Regions from separate parts of the Blautia stercoris genome, predicted to be linked through region 1. Evidence: predicted binding sites of a transcription regulator. Region 1 holds the regulator's gene; the other holds the start of a gene.
The links. Region 1 encodes HrcA, which represses chaperone genes, less so after heat shock. Its sites were predicted from a motif close to TGTTAGCACTCNNNNNNNNNGAGTGCTAACA; they were not measured.

Region 2: clpB (ATP-dependent chaperone ClpB) is a predicted target of HrcA. The motif match lies at 1,063-1,093, and genes of this name have one in related genera.

Annotation. Positions count from the first base shown of each region.
Region 1 covers NZ_BAAHYF010000001.1:1,475,314-1,478,478, reverse strand. Annotated here, with positions in the region: gene uvrB (excinuclease ABC subunit UvrB) at 1-586, shown strand, start outside; gene hrcA (heat-inducible transcriptional repressor HrcA) at 885-1,922, shown strand; gene grpE (nucleotide exchange factor GrpE) at 1,940-2,551, shown strand; gene dnaK (molecular chaperone DnaK) at 2,633-3,165, shown strand, end outside.
Region 2 covers NZ_BAAHYF010000002.1:786,856-790,020, forward strand. Annotated here, with positions in the region: gene ACYQ2D_RS13450 (SIR2 family NAD-dependent protein deacylase) at 1-670, shown strand, start outside; gene clpB (ATP-dependent chaperone ClpB) at 1,158-3,165, shown strand, end outside.

The sequences.
Region 1 (3,165 bases):
GGGAATCCGTGTGAAATACTTACATTCTGATATTGATACGTTAGAGCGGACACAGATTATCCGTGATATGCGTTTAAATGTATTTGATGTTTTGGTTGGAATCAACCTTTTAAGAGAGGGACTGGATATTCCGGAAATTACATTAGTTGCAATTCTGGATGCAGACAAAGAGGGATTCCTGCGTTCCGAGACCTCACTGATTCAGACAATTGGTCGTGCGGCAAGAAATGTAGAGGGACATGTCATTATGTATGCAGATGTGATGACGGATTCCATGAAGATGGCAATCAATGAGACGATGCGTCGCCGTAGTGTACAGGAGGAATATAATAAAGAACATCATATCACACCGCAGACTGTTAAAAAAGCGGTACGAGATTTAATCAGTATTTCCAAATCGGTTGCCGAGACAGAAGAAAAATTAGAGAAAGACCCTGAGTCTATGAGCAGAAAAGAATTAGAAAAATTAATTAAAGAAGTCGAGAAGAAGATGCGAAAAGCAGCGGCGGATTTGAATTTCGAGGCAGCAGCAGGGCTTCGTGACAAAATGGTGGAACTGAAGAAAAATCTGGAAGAAATGGATTGATTTCCGCTCGAAGTCAAGTGGATATTCGCAATCCGCTACACTGCTTGCTCATAACCAAATAGCTGCTACGCAGCTTATCAGAAGGGGCTTGCCCCTCCTGATACAAGCAAGTCCCCACCCCTGCTTATTGCTTTTCGCAATTGAAGCAGGGGACTTACTTGATTTGGTTAAAAAAATAAAAAAAATTTCGTAAAGCTCTTGACAAATAAATGGGTCAGTGCTATCTTAAGAGCATAGATGTTAGCACTCCACTACGACGAGTGCTAACAATTAAAAAAGAAGCAGAAAGGAGATTAAAATGGAAAGTGAATTGGATGAGCGAAAACGAAAAATTTTAAAAGCCATAATCCAGACCTACCTTGATACCGGAGAACCGGTTGGTTCAAGAACGATATCAAAATACACAGACCTGAATCTCAGTTCTGCAACCATCCGAAATGAAATGTCAGACCTGGAAGAACTGGGTTACATTCTTCAGCCGCATACATCGGCTGGAAGAATTCCTTCTGATAAAGGATATCGGTTATATGTCGATGAACTGATGAAGGAAAAAGAAAAAGAAGTTTCGGAAATTAAAGATTTGATGATAGAAAAGACCGATAAAATGGAAAAAGTATTACAGCAGGTAGTAAAAGTACTTGCAATAAATACAAATTATGCCACAATGATTTCCGGTCCGACCTATCACAGAAACAAACTTAAATTCATTCAGCTCTCTAAAGTGGGTGACAATCAACTGCTTGCGGTTTTAGTAACCGACAGCAATCTGGTAAAGAATCAGATGATTGATTTACAGGAGCCTATGAGTGATGAAACAGTTTTAAAATTAAATCTGCTTTTAAATACGCAGTTAAATGGTCTTACAATCGAAGAAATCAATCTGAGCATGATAACCCGGATGAAAGAACAAGCCGGTATCCACAGTGAAGTGGTTGGCAGTGTGATTGATGCGGTAGCTCAGGCGATTGCGGAAGACAAAGATGAGGTTGAAATCTATACAAGCGGTGCGACAAACATTTTCAAGTACCCGGAACTAGCAGATACCTCAAAAGCCAGTGAATTGATTTCAGCATTTGAAGAAAAACATGCGCTTGCGGATTTAGTAAAAGATTCGATGAGTTCAGAAGAAAACACAGGAATTCAGGTTTATATTGGAAATGAAAGTCCGGTACAAACCATGAGAGACTGCAGTGTAGTGACTGCGACTTACGACTTGGGTGAGGGCATGCAGGGAACAATCGGAATCATCGGACCGAAGAGAATGGATTATGAAAATGTAGTAGATAATCTGAAAACGCTGAAAACACAATTAGACCATATATTTAAGAAAACATAGAAAGGCGGAATGGATTCGTGTCAGAAGAAAAAGAATTATATGATGATAAAAACGATGATGTAACAGCCGAGACAGAAACAGAAGAAACCGAAGAAGTTACAGAAGAAAGCTGTGAGGCAGAAGAAAATTCTGAAGAAGCAGAAACAGAAGAAAAATCTGAAGAAAAGAAAGGATTTTTCAAAAAGAAAAAAGATAAAAAAGATGAAAAAATCGAAGAGCTGACTGACCGTGTAAAACGTCAGATGGCAGAATTTGATAATTTCAGAAAACGTACCGAGAAAGAAAAAGCTTCCATGTATGAAATCGGTGCAAGAGAAATTATTGAAAAGATTCTTCCGGTTGTAGATAACTTTGAAAGAGGTCTTGCAGCAGTTCCGGAAGAAGAAAAAGACAGTCCGTTTGCAGACGGAATGACAAAGATTTACAAACAGATGATGACTGTATTTGAAGAAATGGGTGTCAAAGCCATTGATGCAGTCGGAGAAGAATTTAATCCGGATTACCACAACGCAGTAATGCATGTGGAAGATGAAGAAGCCGGAGAGAATGTAGTAGTAGAAGAGTTCCAGAAAGGATATCTCTATAAAGACCATGTCGTAAGACACAGCATGGTAAAAGTAGCAAATTAATCAATTATATCTGATTTTTAAAATCAGATTTCATCTTATAAATTGATAGAAAACTTGGAATTGATATAGGAGGAAAAAATCATGAGCAAGATTATTGGTATTGACTTAGGTACAACAAATAGCTGTGTAGGTGTTATGGAAGGTGGACAGCCAACTGTTATCGCAAATGCGGAAGGCGCAAGAACAACACCATCTGTTGTGGCATTTACAAAAACAGGTGAAAGATTAGTCGGTGAGCCGGCAAAACGTCAGGCAGTTACAAATGCTGACAAAACAATCTCTTCTATCAAGAGACACATGGGTACAGATTACAGAGTAACAATTGATGATAAGAAATATTCTCCACAGGAAATTTCCGCAATGATTCTTCAGAAACTGAAAGGTGATGCAGAAAACTATCTTGGTGAAAAAGTAACAGAAGCTGTTATCACAGTTCCGGCATATTTCAATGACGCACAGCGTCAGGCAACAAAAGATGCCGGTAAAATCGCAGGTCTTGATGTAAAACGTATCATCAACGAGCCTACAGCAGCAGCACTTGCTTACGGTCTGGATAACGAAAAAGAACAGAAAATCATGGTATACGACTTAGGTGGTGGTACATTTGATGTTTC
Region 2 (3,165 bases), on a different contig from region 1:
ATTCTTTCAGTATCCTACAGAAGAATCTAAATGGGCATTTTTCAGCAGACTGATCAGCCGGAAATGTTATCTGGAACAGCCCGGTCCTGTAATGGAGGATCTGTATCGTCTGGTTGGTTCCAAAGATTATTTTATTGTGACCTCCAATGGCGAGGACCATTTCGTGCCTGCAGGATTTGACAGGGATAAGGTCTTTGAGATGGAAGGCCGTCTCACCCAGTCCCGGTGCCAGAATGGATGCGGAACAGGTCCTTACGAAAACCAGAATGAAATTCTCAAAATGGCGAAAGCTGAAAAAAACGGACAGATCCCCTCAGAACTGGTTCCCTGCTGTTCCTGCTGTGGAGGGCCAGTTACGGTCAATATGGTAAACAGCAATGCATTCTTTCAGACCGAACAGTTCCAAAAGAAAATGCAAGACTATCAGAACTTTATTAAGAAATATCATGGTAAAAGACTAGCGATTCTGGAATTGGGCGTGGGATGGCGAAACCGTATGATCAAAGAGCCTTTCATGAGTCTTGCTGCTTCTGAACCTGAAGCAGTTTATATCACCTTCAATAAAGGAGAAGTCTATATTCCTTCAGAAATTGCCGGAAAGTCGATCGGGGTAGATGGAGATATTGGGGAGGCGCTGAAAGAAATATGTCTGGCAAGAGAGAACCTATAGGGTTGTTTATATATTTCTATTTGGGTAATTAATTTTTCTGAATGGACAATGCAAAAAAGGCGATTGTACAGGAATGTGAGAAGTATAAAGCACAGTTGGAAAAGAGTGGAACAAAGTACAAAATTTTATCAGAAAAAACAATGAAGATGGTTCTATTTTTCCAAGAATTTGTCGTAAAAATGTGGTCAAATTAAGAAAATCGAGTGCGAAAGCAAGTGAAAAATTTCTGTGAAGTAGTGGCATACGTCATGCACAGCTCGGGAAAGACTTCCTTCGCTGTAGGGCTGTCGCCCTATAAAATAGCAAAAAAAGGCGCCTTTGCAAGTAAACTAGCAGGGCGTCTTTTTTCACCATTTTGCATGGCTTGTAGCGTTCACAAAATCTTCATAAAAAATTAGCACTCATCTCTTGACAGTGCTAACAAAAGGTGTTATATTTGCAATAGAACAAGAAAACAATAGCCTTTGATATAGATGGAGGGATTTTTATGAACATTAGCAAATTTACACAGAAATCACTTCAGGCAGTACAGGATTTGGAAAAGACTGCTTATGAATTTGGAAATCAGGAGATTGAGCAGGAGCATCTGGTTTACAACCTGGTGCATCAGGAGGACAGCCTGATACTGAAGCTGATTGAAAAAATGGAGATTCAGAAAGAGCATTTCCTGAATCGAATTGAACAGGCATTAAATGCCAGAACAAAAGTGTCCGGAGGTCAGCAGTATATTGGTCAGTATTTAAATAAAGCACTGGTCAGTGCGGAGGACGAAGCCAAAGCGATGGGAGATGAATATGTCTCTGTTGAACATTTATTTTTGGCTCTTTTAAATAACCCGAGTCCGACTATGAAATCATTCTGGCAGGAATATGGAATCACAAGGGAACGTTTCTTACAGGCATTGAGTACAGTAAGAGGAAACCAGAGAGTGACTTCTGATAATCCGGAAGCAACTTATGATACCTTAAATAAATATGGTCAGGATTTGGTAGAAAAAGCAAGACAGCAGAAACTTGACCCGGTTATCGGTCGTGATGCCGAAATCAGAAATGTCATTCGTATTCTTTCAAGAAAAACCAAAAACAATCCGGTTTTAATTGGTGAACCTGGTGTTGGTAAAACAGCAGCAGTAGAAGGATTAGCACAGCGTATTGTACAAGGTGATGTTCCGGAGGGCTTAAAAGATAAAAAGATTTTTGCCCTTGATATGGGCGCACTGGTTGCAGGTGCAAAATATCGTGGTGAATTTGAGGAACGTTTAAAAGCGGTACTGGAAGAAGTCAGAAAGAGTGAAGGAAAAATCATTCTGTTTATCGATGAACTTCATCTGATTGTAGGTGCCGGTAAAACAGAAGGTGCAATGGATGCCGGAAATATGTTAAAACCAATGCTTGCAAGAGGTGAACTGCATTGTATTGGTGCAACGACTCTTGATGAATATCGTCAGTATATTGAAAAAGATGCAGCTCTTGAAAGACGATTCCAGCCGGTTATGGTAAATGAACCGACAGTCGAAGATACGATTTCAATTCTTCGTGGATTAAAAGAGCGTTATGAAGTATTCCATGGCGTAAAGATTACAGACAGTGCATTGGTTGCAGCAGCAACATTATCAAACCGTTATATTTCGGATCGTTTCTTACCGGATAAAGCGATTGACCTGGTGGATGAAGCCTGTGCTCTGATTAAAACCGAACTTGATTCCATGCCGGCAGAACTTGATGAGTTAAATCGTAAACTGATGCAGATGGAAATCGAGGAAGCAGCGCTGAAAAAAGAAAATGACCGTTTAAGTCAGGATCGTCTGGTGGAACTGCAGAAAGAAATGGCAGAACTGCGTGATGAATTTAATGGAAGAAAAGCCCAGTGGGATAATGAAAAAGCTTCCGTTGAGAAATTATCCAAACTGCGTGAGCAGATTGAGGATATGAATAAACAAATTCAGAAAGCGCAGAGAGATTATAATCTTGATGAGGCAGCAAGATTGCAGTACGGAGAAATGCCAAAACTGCAAAAACAGCTTGAAATCGAAGAAGAAAAAGTGAAAAATCAGGATTTATCTCTGGTACATGAAAGTGTAACCGATGACGAAATTGCAAGAATTATTTCAAGATGGACCGGTATTCCGGTAGCAAAACTGACCGAAGGAGAAAAAACAAAAATCCTTGGTCTGGAAGAGGAACTGCATAAACGTGTCATCGGACAGGACGAAGGGGTTACAAAAGTAACAGATGCCATTATTCGTTCCAAAGCCGGAATTAAAGACCCAACAAAACCAATCGGTTCATTCCTGTTCCTTGGTCCAACTGGTGTTGGTAAAACAGAATTGGCTAAGACTTTGGCGGCAACGCTGTTTGATGATGAGCAGAACATGGTGCGTATTGATATGAGTGAATACATGGAGAAATATTCTGTGTCTCGTTTAATTGGAGCGCCTCCAGGATATGTTGGATACGAAGAAGGTGGTCAGCTGACCGAAGCAGTCAGAAGAAAAC